Regions from separate parts of the Oleiphilus sp. HI0086 genome, predicted to be linked through region 3. Evidence: predicted binding sites of a transcription regulator. Region 3 holds the regulator's gene; each other region holds the start of a gene.
The links. Region 3 encodes sigma-54, which starts transcription at its own class of promoters, with help from an activator protein. Its sites were predicted from a motif close to TGGCACNNNNNTTGCTNT; they were not measured.
Positions count from the first base shown of each region.

Region 1 (4,165 bases), on a different contig from region 3:
AAGTCCTTTACCCTGTGCTCCATGCGGTCGATTTTGTAATCCCATTCTTCTAATTTCTTTGCAAATTTCTCAATTTGCTCATGATGTGAAGACATTTTCACTACTCCTACTATGCTACAAGTCAACGCCAGAATAGCGCGCTACAAAAAAAAGCTCATTGATGTAGGTCAACGGCCGATTTATATTCATATAAGCTTAGAATTCCAATATGAAGGTGACATGACAGCATGGCCGTATTTTTTGTACACGATGTAAGGACAGGGCTCGTTACACCACTAGACCGTAAGTTTAGGGTGCGTGATATTCCTCCAACGGATGAACTGACTGAAATACAGAAAGTTCATTCTAAAGCTGAAACCGACCCCGAAGATTTTAAAGATCATCGTCAAAAGTCAAAGCAGAAACCCCTGGAGCCGAGTGCAAGCCAGCAGAAAGCGATTTCTGCCTACCAAGAAGTTAAGCCCGCCCGAAGCCCTTTGGGGAGAGTGAAGAATATTATGAGCTCGCCGGTACTGAGTATCAGCAAAGATAAGACGCTCGAAGATGCCTGGCGTATTATGCAGAAGTATGAAATACATCACCTGGTCATTCTTGATGAGGAACAGAAATATTGCGGAATGCTATCTGATAAAAAGATCGTCCCTTTTCTAATGAGCCCACAGGGTGGTAACCTCGAGGAAATGCAGAAAAGCTCGCTAAACGCCTTCTGTCACGAATCGTTGTTATCAACCCACCCAGAAACTCAGGTAGAAGACTTAGCACCAGCTTTGTTGGAGTATGGCTTGGACGCGATAGCGGTATTCGAGAATCAACAGATTGTCGGGATCGTTACCCACCCCGATATATTGAAGACGATACTACTGAAGGAGTCGCTAGAAGCAGATGCTTAATCTGGTCGAGCTTGTTGGGGGCTAAAAAGTAAAATGATTAGACCTAAGAGGCCAACTGCCGTGATCGATAAGCCGGCTTCTAATACGACACCTGCAAAACGGTGGTCTAAGCGGTAGAGACCACTCGAAAAACCATAACTCAAATCCAGTAACCCCAGGAACAGTGCCGCACCGGCGCAGGCTGCTGCGAGTACTCGGCCCTTTTGCATCCATTGGTTGCACCACAAAGGCAGGGCAGAAACTAGCATACCAAAGGCCAGAATTAAATCAGGCAGCACAAAGCTTCTTTCCCACAAGTAATAGCCTTCAAAATGTGGCATCAGTGCTCTTAGCTCTTCGATAGAAAAGAGCGAGCCGTTAAAGAACTGCCACCAGAAATGTATGATTCCCAGTGCTGCACCGATATAAATCATCGCCAAAAGGCGCTGAAACTTAAGTTTCTTAATCATCTTTTTTCAAGGGGGTCAGACTCGATTGAAAGCTATGTAGCCAATAGACCAATACATGCTACCTCTGGACGATGCTAAAGGCTATAGTGCTAAAATTAGCTACTTTAAATTCGGAGATGACACTTATGCGCCTATTAGTCTTGCTTAGCATGATCACCTTGCTTTCGGCCTGCAGTACACCGCTTAAACCAATCAATAATGGCCATGGCACGACAGAAGGAATAATGGGAGAAACGATTCAGGAAGTTTCAGCTTATGGTTTGATTACCCAAGTTGCTGCAGAGGAGGGCTTAGTGAATATCAAACATGGGCCGATTCCCGAACTCAATTGGGCCCCTATGTTGATGACTTTCAGAGTTAGTGAGTCTTTGTCACTTGAGCCATTCAAGGCGGGTGATAAGGTTAGCTTTATACTGGAGCTGGATGAAAAGGGTTTGCATCGGCTGAAATATGTGGAAATCAGAAAGTAAGTGAGATCTCGCTTCAGCGTCAACTATCGCACCAAAACTAAACAAAGCCATGTTTTGCTCTCTATAAGTGAGCCTAACTTATTCACTTATAGGTATATAGATTTCAGTGATTACGAATATAAGTAATTGTTATTTAATGTGAAGTCTAAAAACGGCCCGAGCTATGCTCTCTCAGATTATGTAAATTTTTAAACCTAATCTAAGAGAGATTAATTATGGCCTATATCGAACCGAGTGAATTCGCCACCAAAATGGTTGATTCAGGTGAACAGAAAATTTTCATGTCCACCAAAGATACGTTAGTACGTGCATTCATGGCGGGTGCAATTCTAGGGCTCGCCGCATTCTTTGCTATTACTGTTATTGTGAAAACAGGCAGTTTATTAGTTGGCTCACTTTTATTCCCTGTCGGCTTTATCATGCTCTATTTGATGAAGTTCGATTTGTTAACCGGTGTGTTCACGCTAGTGCCGCTATCAATACTTGATAAACGTAATGGCTGTACCGTGCCGCAAATGTTGAGAAACTGGGGCTTGGTTTTCCTTGGTAACTTTGGTGGCGCACTGACCACAGCTTTCTTTGCTTCGTTTATTCTAACTTATGGTTACAACACTGACGGCGGTGCCTTGGCAGCTAAAGTGAGCACCATTGGTGAGTCAAGAACACTGGGTTATCAAGCGCATGGTGCTGATGGCTGGTTCACGATATTTATTCGTGGCATGCTGTGTAACTGGATGGTATCGATGGGTGTTGTCGGTGCAATGATTTCAACCTCTGCAACGAGTAAGATCATTGCAATGTGGATGCCGGTAATGCTCTTCTTCTTTATGGGCTTTGAACACTCTATTGTAAACATGTTCCTATTCCCATTCTCTATGATCATGGGCGGTGACTTTGGTTTATACGAGTACTTCGTATGGAACGAAATCCCAACAGCTTTGGGTAACCTTGCTGGCGGCTTCTTACTAGTAGGTCTGCCACTATACTGGACGCATGTTAGGACTAATCCAGAGCGTAAGGTCGCTTAATACTAAAATAATATAATAGGAGCCCCGCCAGAAATGGCGGGGTTTTTTATGTCTAAGCAACTTAAAGTATCTGTTAGTCAGTATTCAACTGCAGGAAAGAAAGACCTGAATCAGGACTTCCATGCAGCCTATGCCCCGGAAGAGCCTTTGCTCGCGTCCAAAGGGCTGGTGGTCGCTTTGGCTGACGGTATTAGTAGCAGCAATGTAAGCCAGATTGCGAGTGAAACCGCGGTTAAAGGTTTTATACAGGACTACTACAGCACATCAGACTCCTGGTCTGTGAAGACCTCTGCTCAACGGGTTCTTAAAGCAGCTAACTCCTGGCTGTTCGCGCAGACCCAAAATAGCCCGCATCGCTTTAATAAAGACAAAGGCTATATCTGTACCTTTAGTTCGCTTGTTATTAAGTCGAACACTGCTTATTGCTTTCACTCTGGTGATTCACGTATCTACAGGCTTGCTGACAATAACCTTGAGCAACTAACCAAGGATCATCGACATGTCGTTGATGCAGAAACGAGTTACCTGACCCGCGCATTGGGCGTTCATGACACTTTGGAAATGGACTATCGAGCGCTTCCTCTAAGTGAGGGAGATATCTTTATTCTTGCTACTGACGGGGTGTATGAGTTTCTTACTGAAAAGCATTTGGCGAATACGATTACGAGAGCTTTTGAGGAGACAGGGAAAGTACCAGATAGTTTGGCAAAAGAGTTGGTTAATGAAGCCCTGGCAGCGGGCAGCGATGACAATTTAACTTTGCAGATCGTGAGCATCGATAGTTTACCGGCGCGAGAGTTAAGTGAGTTACAACAGCAGCTTACTCAGCTGCCTCCTGCCCCCAGATTAGAGGCTCGTAAAGAGTTTGATGGATACATGATTCTACGTGATATCTATATCAGTAGTCGTAGCCATGTATTTCTAGCAGAAGACCAACAAACAAAAAAGAAGGTGGTGATAAAAACACCTTCCACAGAAATGAGAAATAACCCGGATTACTTGGAAAGCTTCTTGATGGAAGAGTGGATTGCAAAAAGGGTGAGCAATGCTCATGTTTTGAAAGCAATTGAACCTGATAGAAAGCGTAATTTTATTTATTTAGTGTACGAATATATTGAAGGGCAGACGCTTGCACAATGGATGCTGGATAACCCTAAACCGGACATCAAAACAGTGCGAGAGATCGTTACTCAAATTGCTAAGGGGCTTCAGGCCTTTCATCGACAAGAGATGGTGCATCAGGACTTAAGGCCAAATAATGTCATGATTGATAGCCAGGGAACGGTAAAAATTATAGATTTTGGCGCAACAAAAGTAGCCGGAATTAC
Region 1 covers NZ_LWFZ01001336.1:3,131-7,295, reverse strand. The annotation lists gene A3756_RS23035 (hypothetical protein) at 1-95, opposite strand, end outside; gene A3756_RS23030 (HPP family protein) at 228-890, shown strand; gene A3756_RS23025 (hypothetical protein) at 887-1,339, opposite strand; gene A3756_RS23020 (copper-binding protein) at 1,465-1,809, shown strand; gene A3756_RS23015 (formate/nitrite transporter family protein) at 2,025-2,837, shown strand; gene A3756_RS23010 (bifunctional protein-serine/threonine kinase/phosphatase) at 2,886-4,165, shown strand, end outside.
Region 1: A3756_RS23015 (formate/nitrite transporter family protein) is a predicted target of sigma-54. The motif match lies at 1,962-1,979, and genes of this name have one in related genera.

Region 2 (4,165 bases), on a different contig from region 3:
CGATTGCTTGACCCACGCTATCCTGAACTCCGTAACGACACCAAGTTGATCCGACGCACGACTTAACGGTACGTAAGGACTTACCGTAGGCGTGACCCGTTTCAAGGCCTGCAGCAATTAATTCACCCCAAATAGTGGGTAGGTCATTAAGTTTGGCGCCAAATAAGTCTATACGCTGCCCGCCCGTAATCTTTGTATAAAGTTTGTACTTTTGGCCTACTTGACCGATAGCGATCAGTTGCTCAGGCGTAATCTCACCACCTGGTACACGTGGGACAACTGAATAGGTGCCATCTTTTTGCATGTTTGCAAGAAAGGTATCGTTGGTATCCTGCAGGCCTGTATGTTGCTCTTCTAGAATGTAATCATTCCAGCTAGCTGCAAGCATATTTGCTACCGCAGGCTTACAAATATCACAACCAAGGCCGGTACCGTGTTTTTCTACCAGTTCGCCAAATGACTTGATACTACCGACACGAATTAAGTGATATAGCTCTTCACGCGTATGAGGGAAGTGTTCACAAATGCTTTTATCAACCGTAACGCCGCGCGCTTCAAGCTCAGTATCAACAACATCCTTAAGAAGTGCTGCGCAACCGCCACAACCGCTAGCTGCTTTGGTTTCACCTTTTACATCACCTACGCTGCAACAACCGGAATCAAGAGCGTTAATAATGTCGCCTTTACTAACGTTTAGGCATGAACAGATTGTTGCTTCCATTGGTAGTGCTGAAGCACCTAGCGCAGGACCACCCCCTTCAACATTCGGTAGAATCATTCCTTCAGGGTTTTCGGGAAGCTCGATACCGTTCAGGTAGTATTGAAGAAGTGTGTCGTAATCTGAACAGTCGCCAACTAGTACTGCACCTAACAGTGTATTGCCGTCTTCAGATACGATGATTCGCTTATAGATCTCTGAGTTTTCGTTACTGTAGACGTAAGCGATTGAGCCGGGCGTTTTACCATGGGCATCGCCAATTGAGCCGACGTCAACACCCAGAAGCTTCAGCTTCGTGCTCATGTCTGAGCCAGTAAACGAAGGTTTTTCGTCGTCGTCGGAGAATTGCTGAACAGCAACTTCTGCCATTCTATAACCGGGCGCAACCAGTCCGTAGATCATGTTGCCATATAGAGCACATTCACCTATAGCAAAAATGTTCGAGTCAGAGGTTCGGCAGTGGTAATCGACAACGATACCGCCACGCTCACCAACTTCTAACCCGGTTTTACGTGCTAACTGATCATAGGGGCGAATGCCTGCAGAAAATACGATCATGTCAGTATCAAGATGCGTGTCATCTGCGAAGTTCATTCGCAGTTTTGTGTTATCACCTTTGTTATCGATAAGCGTAGTCGCTTTTTGGGTATGTACTTGAACACCAAGCGCTTCGATCTTACGTCGAAGCATCTTGCTGCCGCCATCATCTAGCTGAACACCCATTAAGCCGGGAGCAAACTCAACAACGTGAGTTTCAAGCCCTAGATTTTGAAGTGCGTTTGCACACTCAAGACCAAGCAGACCACCACCTACAACTACACCAATTTTTGAGGTCTGGGCATGTGATTTAATTTCACCCAAGTCATCAATTGTTCTGTAGGTTAGGCATTCTTTGCTTTCAGAACCTTTGATAGGTGGTACAAAAGGATAAGAACCAGTTGCCAATACTAGCTTGTCATAATCGAAGCGTCGCCCGCTTTCAGTGATAACAATTTTGTTTTTACGGTCTATATCTGTAACGGCATCACCAAAAATCGCATCAACACCATTATCTTTGTAGAATTCGCGGGTTGTTAGTGCTAGATCTTTTGGCTCTTTGCCAGAGAACACTTCAGAGAGATGTACCCGATCGTAGGCTGGTCGCGTTTCGGCGCCTAGTACTGTAATGTGCGCTCCAATTTCGGATGCAATCATTTGGTCAACGAAGTGATGACCCACCATGCCGTTACCGACTACAACAACTCTACTATTCTTCATTCTATGGCCTCGTATGTCTGAGAATCTGCGCATACGCTGTGCTTATTTACTAGTGAAAAGCTTTAGCGTTACTCAATGCTTGTTTACGCAATTATCTGTAATTAAGCATGAGCTGTGCCAAGTATCTAAATAATTTCATAGGGTATTGAAATAAAAAGGAAAAAAATTCTTAAGTTCGTGTTTTATAGCCAGGTTTTGAGCGTTTGAGAAAAAACGCGTGCTTTAAAGTGGTGCAGCTAAAAAATGCTGTTTTCCGCCTTGGTTGGTAATGGTGCATGACTATGCGCTGAGTTCAATCCTAAGGCTGTATATTGCGTTCGTTTTTACATATGCCGTTGAAAATTAAGATTTTAATCTAAAGGGGGTGTTATTTTGCTACTTATTGGCGCAATAATACCCATAATAAATAAGTGAGTGAAATATCAGATGCATCTAGAAAGCGGGCTTCGTACAAGTGCAGGGCAAATATCAGTAAAGGGCTTAAAGCACCAAAATGAAGATTCTGTCGGAATATACGTCCCGAAAGAGCCTCTATTAACTGTAAAGGGAATGGTTGCTATTGTTGCCGATGGAGTCAGTAGTGCAGAGGCGGGCAAGGAGGCAAGCGAAACCTGCGTTAAGAACTTTATCTCCGACTTCTTCAGTACACCTGACTCCTGGACAGTTAAAAACTCAGCTCAAAAAGTATTAACGGCTTTGAATCGTTGGTTATATGGGCAGGGGGTTGGTTATCTTCAGGCTGAGCATGGCTATATCAGTACAATGTCGACCTTGGTTATCAAGTCGCGTGTCGCGCATATATTTCATATCGGCGATAGCCGAGTGTACCGGCTTAGAGGGAATAACTTTGAGCAGCTCACGCATGACCATTCCGCCAGAGTAAGTAAGGATTCCACTTATCTTACTCGTGCAATGGGAATGGATTTAATGCTTGATGTCGACTATTACTCGGAGGATGTCGAATCTGGTGATATCTTTTTTCTGAGTACCGACGGTATTCATGATTTTATCAACGATAAACGTATAAAAGAAGTCATTGCTAAGGCGGTTGATTGCAAGTCGGATGAATTTACCGGGCTTTGTGAGAGCTTGGTTGATATTGCACTCGAAAACGGCTCCGATGATAACTTGAGTTGCCAGATTGTCAGAGTCGATGCTTTGCCTTGTCCAAATGCCGAAGATGCCTACGTAAAGCTTTCGGACTTACCCTTCCCACCAGAGCTTTCCCCTGGAATGTCTATTGACGGCTACCATGTGATAAAAGAGCTACATGCCAGTAATCGATCACAAGTATATTTGGTAAAAGATCATAACACTGACAAGTTACATGCTATGAAAACGCCTTCAGTGAATTATGATGATGATTTGGCGTACAAAGAGCGATTTGTATTGGAACCCTGGGTAGCTGACCGTATTAACAGTAAGTACGTAGTAAATATTCATGAAAGTGAAAGAGGGCAAAAGTTCCTTTATTACGTTTGTGATTATGTTGAGGGCCAAACGCTAGCTGAGTGGATGAAAGCAAATCCAAAGCCCGGTATCGAAAGAGTTATGTCGATAATTCATCAGGTAGTGAAGGGTGTTCGTGCAATGCATCGTAAAGAGACTTTGCATCAGGATATCAAGCCTGAAAATATTATGGTCGATAATGAGGGCAAGGTAACGATTATAGATTTTGGTTCCTGTTTTATTGCGGGCGTTGCTGAAATCGAATCGCCCTTTGAGCGCGAGCAAGTGCTGGGGACCGACACTTATGGTGCTCCTGAATATAAGTTGGGAAGAAAAGCGTCTTTAAAGTCCGACATGTTTTCAATCGCTGTTGTGCTTTACGAAATGTTGACCGGCCAACAACCTTATGGTGCGAAGTTTGAGACCAGTCAGTCTACCAATGAATTTTATCGACTAAAATATCAGCCAGCTCGAGAGTTTAACCCAATGGTTCCCGAATGGATGGATGGTGCGATCGAAAAAGCTTTACAGATTTCTACAGAACTTCGATATGATGCCTTGTCAGAATTTATTTATGATCTCGAACATCCTAATTCGGAGTTTATGGATAAGGCCCATATACCACTTGCAAAAAGAAATCCGCTGCGGTTTTGGCAAAGCATCACTGCAATCATGTTTGTTGTAGAATTGGCCACACTCTGGCTTTGGCTGGGGTAATGCTTTTTAGGCATCCTTTGCCCG
Region 2 covers NZ_LWFZ01000661.1:9,440-13,604, forward strand. The annotation lists gene nirB (nitrite reductase large subunit NirB) at 1-1,975, opposite strand, end outside; gene A3756_RS09545 (bifunctional protein-serine/threonine kinase/phosphatase) at 2,402-4,141, shown strand.
Region 2: nirB (nitrite reductase large subunit NirB) is a predicted target of sigma-54. The motif match lies at 2,078-2,095, and genes of this name have one in related genera.

Region 3 (4,165 bases):
AGCGGTGAAGTGATCGGGCTGCTCGGCCCTAACGGTGCTGGTAAGACCACTTGTTTCTATATGATTGTAGGCCTGGTTAAGCATGATAAAGGCAAGATATCAGTTAATGATACCGACCTATCATCCATGGCTATGCATGATAGGGCACGAAACGGTGTCGGCTACCTGCCCCAGGAAGCTTCAATATTTAGAAAGTTAAGTGTTCGAGACAATATCCTGGCGGTACTAGAGATTAGAAAAGATCTTTCTCGCAGCGAAAGGCGACAAAGAATGGAAGCCTTACTCGAAGAGTTTCACATCACTCACATCAAAGATAGTCTTGGCATGGCCTTGTCAGGCGGTGAACGTAGGCGAGTGGAAATAGCCAGAGCTTTAGCAATGGAGCCTGACTTCATTCTACTCGATGAGCCCTTCGCAGGTGTCGACCCAATATCGGTCAACGACATCAAGTCAATCGTCTCTCACCTTAAAAGTAAAAATATCGGCGTACTCATAACCGATCACAACGTTAGAGAAACGCTGGATATTTGTGAAAAAGCCTATATTGTTGGTGATGGCCATATCATTGCTTCAGGAAGTGCTGAAGACATTCTGAATAATGAAAAGGTCAAACAAGTCTACTTGGGCAATCAATTCAAATTATAAGCCAGTGGCTAGTTCATAGCATTCGATTCGAACAGCATATACAAACAATTAAGCATGACTTTCAGCTTAGAAATGAGTAGCATGCAATTTTCACGTCAACAAGACGATAACTTGATCTAAAACAATTATTTGTAGGCTGGTAACGTAAATATACTTTTATTTGTTTCACACTTTGCTATCTTCGCACTACACTTGTGTAAATGAAGTAAATATAAATACGTTTATTCACAGCGACCATTTCCGCAAAATATAATAAGCGACAATACATGATTCAAAATTTAAGTCTTAAGTTGGTGACATCCTCATGAACATGAAGGTTTCTCTCCAATTAAAGCTCGGTCAACAACTGACAATGACACCTCAATTGCAGCAAGCAATCCGCTTGCTACAATTGTCGACTCTTGACCTTCAAAACGAAATACAAGAAGCATTGGAATCTAATCCTATGCTCGAACTCCAGGACGATAACAACGAGCCTGGAAATACAAGTGATAAACAAGAAAATCAGAATGAAAGTCATCAAAATGATGGCAACGAGTACGCCTCTCAGGACAACCAACAAAGCAGTAGTACAGACACCAGTTCGAGCGAAGCACCTGCTAGCAATGAAGCCGACACGCCTAGTGAAGAGTGGTCAGATACTATACCGGAAGATCTGCCTGTTGATACGGCTTGGGATGACATATATACAAACAATGCGCCCAGTGGTCCCGCTCCCGAAGATGACAACAATGCCTTCGAACAAAGAAACGCTGCTACCGAGTCTCTTGCAGATCATCTAGATTGGCAACTTAACCTTACCCCCATGTCTGATCGCGACCGATACATTGCGATGTCATTAATCGACGCAACTGATACAGACGGCTACCTAACGAATACCGTTGAAGAGATACACGAGGGGCTGCACAACTCAGATGACGAAGACCCGGTTGAATTAGATGAAGTTGAAGCCGTCTTAAAACGCGTGCAGCACTTTGATCCACCTGGGGTATTTGCCAAAGACCTGCCCGACTGTTTGCTGCTACAGTTACGCCAGCTACCAAAAGATACGCCCTGGCTACCACAAGCAAAGCTTGTAATCAGCCACTACCTGAACTTATTAGGATCAAGAGACTACGCTCAACTAATGCGACGCAGCCGCCTTAAAGAGCATGAACTGAAAGAGGTTATCTCTCTAATTCAGTCTTTGAACCCTAAACCAGGTGAATCCATTGCTTCTTCCGAGCCTGAGTACATTGTGCCAGATGTCGTCGTAAAGAAAGAAAAAGGACGCTGGAAAGTTGAGCTCAACCCAGAGATTGCGCCAAAAATAAGGGTCAATGCAAATTATGCTTCGTTTATAAAGAGAGCTGACTCCAGTAACGACAACACCTTTATGAAGGATCAACTTCAAGAAGCAAAGTGGTTTATTAAAAGCCTACAAAGTCGTAACGAGACGCTTCTAAAAGTGGCAAGTAAGATAGTAGCTCACCAACAAGGCTTCCTTGACTATGGTGATGAAGCGATGAAGCCGCTGATTTTACATGATATTGCTGAAGCGGTAGAAATGCATGAGTCCACCATATCTCGTGTGACAACACAAAAGTACATGCATACGCCACGAGGCATATTTGAACTCAAATACTTTTTCTCAAGCCACGTCAGCACAACTACTGGCGGAGAGTGCTCGTCAACAGCGATTCGCGCAATTATTAAGAAGTTAATATCAGCAGAAAACCCTAAAAAACCTCTTAGCGATAGCAAGATTGCCGACTTGTTGAAAGAGCAAGGAATTAACGTCGCCCGCCGCACTATCGCAAAATACCGCGAAGCGATGTCGATCCCCCCATCGAACGAAAGAAAAAGATTGGTTTAATACAATATTTGATAACTTGCTGCCTGCAGCAAGTTGATTTGATAAGCGAAAAGTGAGTCAATATTCAACTCTCGCTAAAAATAACGATGATAGGAGAATACTATGCAATTAAATATCACTGGCCATCATGTAGATTTAACTGATGCACTTAAAGAATATGTGAAAACCAAATTGCAAAAGCTAGAGCGCCATATTGGCGGCATTAGCAACGTACAGGTAACCCTTTCTGTATCGAAACAAGCACATATTGCTGAATCAACGCTACATATCGCTGGTGCAGATATCCACGGCCACGCCGAGAACGACGACATGTATGCCGCTATCGACCAGCTAGTTGATAAGCTAGACCGTCAAATTCTTAAGCACAAGGAAAAGAAAGTTGACCGCGCACACGGCGCAGCAGCACGCTAGTTATTAGCGATCTTTAGAGTCGAAAAATGTCTGAAAATAAAATTACTATCGAGGCCATCTTGTCACCGGAGCTAACCCAACGCGGTTTGCCCGGTGGTAGCAAGAAAAAAGTTCTTCAACAGGCTGCACACCTGGTCTCAAAACAATTTCCTCATCTTGATGAAACTGAAATATTTGACAACCTTATTTCTCGTGAACGACTGGGAAGCACGGGAGTTGGGCAAGGAATTGCCATTCCCCACAGCAGACTGGAAAACTGCAAACAAGTTATTGGTTGTCTATTTACACTTGAAAAAAAGATACCTTTTGACTCGATAGATAACGAAGACGTTGATATTCTTTTCGTTTTACTTGTCCCCTCCGAGGCGACGAGCGAGCACCTGGATCTTTTAAGTCAAATTGCAGAGAAGTTCAACAACACTGCTTTTTGCGATAGTTTAAGGGAATCTGCTACAGGCACTGAACTTTATCAGAAAATAATTGCTTAAGACCTACAAACCTTAGAAGCTCAAAATTGCTAGGAACTTCTTATGAAGCTCGTTATTGTCAGTGGCAGATCCGGTTCCGGAAAAAGCACGGCCCTTCACGTCCTTGAAGACATGGGGTATTACTGCATTGATAATTTACCGGTTGGGCTTTTACTAAACCTTGGTAAACAATCACTACAAGGTAAAGATACAAGGTTAAGTAACGTTTCGATCAGTATCGATGCTAGAAATCTGCAGGGTGGAATAGAAGCATTCCCCCAAGTTTACGAGAAGCTAAAGCAGATGGAGATTGATGTCGATATCATTTTTCTTGACGCACAAAGTGAGACGCTCCTAAAGCGCTTTCACGATACTCGACGCAAACACCCACTTAGCAGCACAACACACTCACTCACCGAAGCGATTGAAACCGAAAGAACGCTTCTCGACCAGCTGGCACTAAAAGCTGACCTGACTGTCGACACTACGAAACTAACCCTATACGAGTTAAGAGACCTCATAAAACTTAGAGTGACAGGCAAACGAGAGCAAGAGCTCGCCATACTCTTTCAATCATTTGGTTTCAAAAATGGTGTTCCTAGCGATGCAGATTACGTATTCGACGTTCGCTGTTTGCCAAACCCATACTGGGACCCAAACCTTCGTACTTTTAGTGGATTAGATAAGCCCGTCGTAGACTTCATGAACGCCCAACCCGAATCCATACTAATGAAGGAAGATATCATTAACTTTCTCAGTAAATGGCTTCCTCAATTCAAAGCATCAA
Region 3 covers NZ_LWFZ01000918.1:4,953-9,117, forward strand. The annotation lists gene lptB (LPS export ABC transporter ATP-binding protein) at 1-645, shown strand, start outside; gene A3756_RS16555 (RNA polymerase factor sigma-54) at 956-2,500, shown strand; gene raiA (ribosome-associated translation inhibitor RaiA) at 2,603-2,911, shown strand; gene ptsN (PTS IIA-like nitrogen regulatory protein PtsN) at 2,938-3,399, shown strand; gene rapZ (RNase adapter RapZ) at 3,442-4,165, shown strand, end outside.

Region 4 (4,165 bases), on a different contig from region 3:
ACCTTCCGAAGCCCCCGGTAACAGAAACTCATCAGAGGCACTCAAAGTAACTCGTTCTCCTGCCTCACCTTCACTCATGGCATCCATCTGTGCCAAACCGTCCTCATCTCCCGCTAAAGCAAGCTCTTTCGCTTGAGCGCCAGCTTCAGAAAGATTCTTAAACACTGGTCGAATGACGGTAAAGATAATAATCAAGGCGAACAACATTGCTATGCCTTTGGGCACCAGCTCTTTGAACCACGCCTGTTCCCATATTTCCGGCTCTTGTACGGCTTCCACAAACTTAGGTGCAAAAGGCGTATTAATCACATTTACGCTATCACCTCGTGCGGCTGAGTACCCTACCGCATTCCTTACCAATAGCGTCAAACGCTCAAGCTCTTCAGCCGTCCATGTAGTATAGCTTACCTCACCTGTTTCCGGGTTGATATTCTGTATATCATCAATTGCTACAGCAACCGTTAAGCGCTTTAGCCTACCTTGCTGGTGACGTGTGTAGCTGATTGTGCGGTCCACCTCAAAATTGCGAGTGGTTTGCTTACGCACATTTGTCGGTAAACCTCCTTCACCAGCGCCAGCACCGTTGGCTACTTCAGGGGCAGCACCCGCTGCGGGAGGCTGATTAGCAAGCGCGCCTGGTACACCGCCATCTGTCATCATCTGGCGCTGCTCATCCAAGGTTTGTTCACTTCGGACTGCTTGCATGTCAGGGTTGTAAAACTCTTCCGTTTCTTCAACCTGGGTAAAATCCACATCAGCCGAGACTTCTGACCTGAAACGATCCGCCCCGAGGATAGGACTCAATATACCTGTAATTCGCTCATTTAGAACTTTTTCCATTTTACGCGAATACTCAAACTCCCTTGAAACCAGCTTGTCTTCTTCTGACTCGTTGTTCCGAGACAATAGATTACCCTTTTGATCAACAACAGTAACTTTGCTCATATCCATTTCCGGCACACTTCCGGCGACGAGATTAACAATCGAGTCAACCTGCTCACGTGTCACTGGCCGCATAGAAGAGGTCTCGATCAAAACTGATGCACTAGGTTCTCTTGAGTCACGAACAAACACCGACCTCTTCGGAATAGCCAAATGAACTCTGGCGCTACGGATATTTCTGAAACTGGATATTGATCGCGCCAGCTCACCTTCCAGGCCTCGCTTAAATCGTGTCGACTCCATAAACTGGCTAGTACCCAAGGCCTGATCCTGGTCAAGGATCTCATAGCCGACACTGTTATCGCTTGTAATGCCATTCGCTGCCAGCTTCATTCTTGCTTCATGAACCCTGCCCGCTTCAACAAGCAATATGCCGGTACGGTGATCCATCTTGAAGTCAACACCATTCAAGTTAAGAATGCTTGAAACTTCTTCCAGGTCCTGAGCTTCTACCGAGCTCATCAACGGCTGATAGTCCGGCTCCTGAAGCCATAAAACAAGCGCCAAACCGAGGGCAACACTCGCGGCCAAACCTACCATCAAACCTACTTGCCGAAAGATTCCAAGCCGGTTTATACCGGTCATCAAGTCACTTTCAGTGCCGACAACGTCAGGCTCACCCGAGATACCACCCACCTGAGCGGGCAATGCTGAGTCTGTACCTGTATCTGTGGGTGCGAGTGCCATAAGTTAACCTTTTACTAAAATCCAAATAAGCAGTGTTTGTTCAAATACCAATCATTACAAACGAGAAGCAAACACTTAAACCGGCATTTTCATAATATCCTGATACGCCTGTACAACCTTATTCCTTACTTGCGTCAACGCCTGAAAAGATACCGATGCTTTCTGAGATTGCACCATTACCTGCGAAAGCGTAACGCTTGGGTCACCCTGCTCAAAAGCCTTAGCCATTTGACCCGCTTTTAATTGTGTATCATTGACCGAGCCAACCGCACTAGACAGCATGTCACTGAATTTAGGTGTTTGGCTCGCTTCCTGGGTGGCATTAATTTTTGTAGGAGATATTTCTTCAGTCTGAACCTGAGTTTTCTGAACCTGCGCACGCAGATTTTTCATCTCAGCCAGCACCTGATTGATATCTGCTCTAGCCCCTACGGAGTTAATCCCAGACATACATCCCCCTTGTCAAAATTTCGTTACTAAAAATACGCTTAAGTTAGTAACTGCATAAAGCGGGCCAATTCACAGACAAGCTGAAATTATAGATAGATTGGAAGGTTTAACATGATAGCATTGCTAATTCTTAGCAATAACAAAAAAAGGGAGCATACGCTCCCATACAGATCATCAGCAGATTGACGAAATCCTGTTGTAACAGGCAACTAGCAGAGCCACCCGTACACTCAATTCGATACCTAGGCAGCCATTTCAGCTGCAATATCGATACCCTGCTCTCTCATTTGAGCAAGCTTATACCTCAAGGTTCTTGGGCTAATACCTAGCTTCTCGGCAGCATTCTTCTTTCTGCCATTTTCTTGACGCAAGGTATCGATAATTATTTGATATTCTCGAAGCTTTAGATCTTTACCTAAACCTGTTCGAGAGTTTGGCTCAACCTCGACCTGCACCGACCTAACTTGCTCAGTCGGAACCTCTTGCTTGGATTCAAGTATCCAGTTAGCCGACTCGGATAAATCCAAGCATAGGTCGCTAACCTTAACCACACCATTGCAGGCCATAATCAGCGAACGCTGAATCGCATTATCAAGCTCTCGGACATTTCCCGGCCAATGGTATTGAGACAAGTAAGTCTCTACACCCTCACCAAACTCCATTTTTTCACGCTTCATTTTGCTAGAATGCTCAGCAAGCAAGCGTTTAGCCAGCGGCCAAATATCCATAGGACGCTCTCGCAAAGGCTTCCAGGCCATGGGAAACACGCTCAGACGATAATACAAATCTTCTCTAAACTTTCCTTCGTTTACGTACTCTTTTAAATCACGGTTTGTCGTCGCCAATACCCGTACATCCAAAGGAATCGCTTTTCTTCCGCCAACTCGCTCCACTTCACGTTCTTGCAGAACCCTAAGTAGTTTTGCCTGCAAGCCTAGATCCATTTCAGATATTTCATCTAGCAATAAGGTTCCGCCATTGGCAAGCTCAAACTTACCGGGCGAACTTGCATACGCGCCGGTAAAAGCCCCTTTCTCATGGCCAAACAGTGTTGCTTCTAGCATATTCTCTGGGATTGCTGCGCAATTCAAAGCAACAAAAGGTTTGTTCTTTCGCGATGATGACTCGTGAATATATCTCGCCAATACTTCTTTACCCGTACCACTTTCACCTGAAATCATTACTGTCGAATCAGATTCAGCAACTTTGCGAGCGACTTCAAAAAATTGCTTAGAGAATGGATCTTCAGCAACAGGCCCTTTCTCATCACTAGACTTTTCTTCAGATGTATCACCAAGCCCCAAAATTTTAATAATTGATTGAATTAAGGTTTTTGGTTCGAAAGGTTTTACTAAATAGTCTGCGGCACCACTTTGCATAGCTTCAACAGCCAGCTTAATTTGACCATAGGCAGTGATAAGCATCATCGGCAAACCAGGATATTTTAACTTAACCTGCTGCAAGAGCTCGTGGCCATCCATTCCCGGCATATTTACATCACTTATCACTACATCAAAATGCGCGTTTTCAAGCTCCTTCAATGCATTCTCAGCACAGTCCGCTTCTACGAAGCCCATCCCTGCAAGCTGTAATGTTGTACACAGTGCTTCTCTTAATTCCTTATCATCTTCCACAATTAATACTTTGGTCGCTGACATGACTTATTTACCTCTTAACACTGAGCAAAATTATTATTAGTAGGAGTAACATTAATTGACGGCAGGTCAATCATTGCAGTCACCCCTTTCTTGGATGAACGCATTCTGAAATTACCTTTATGCGCCTTAACAACAGACTGAACTACCGCCAGCCCAAGGCCAGTCCCTTTTTGCTTGGTTGTATAAAACGGTTCAAAAATCTTACTCCTGTGCTGGCCAGGAATACCAGGACCGCTATCTCTAATCACAAGACACACAGCCCCATCCTCCTTAACCCCAACACTAATCTTTATTGTTAATGGCGTTTCCTTGCTAACTGCAGAACATTCCCAAGCTTCAATACTGTTATTTACCAAATTAAGACAAGCCCCTACCAAGGCATCTTTATTGCATAAGACTTCAGCATTAGACGCTTCTATATCCCACTC
Region 4 covers NZ_LWFZ01000929.1:17,115-21,279, forward strand. The annotation lists gene fliF (flagellar basal-body MS-ring/collar protein FliF) at 1-1,629, opposite strand, end outside; gene fliE (flagellar hook-basal body complex protein FliE) at 1,705-2,079, opposite strand; gene A3756_RS16780 (sigma-54 dependent transcriptional regulator) at 2,322-3,737, opposite strand; gene A3756_RS16785 (PAS domain-containing sensor histidine kinase) at 3,752-4,165, opposite strand, start outside.
Region 4: fliE (flagellar hook-basal body complex protein FliE) is a predicted target of sigma-54. The motif match lies at 2,129-2,146, and genes of this name have one in related genera.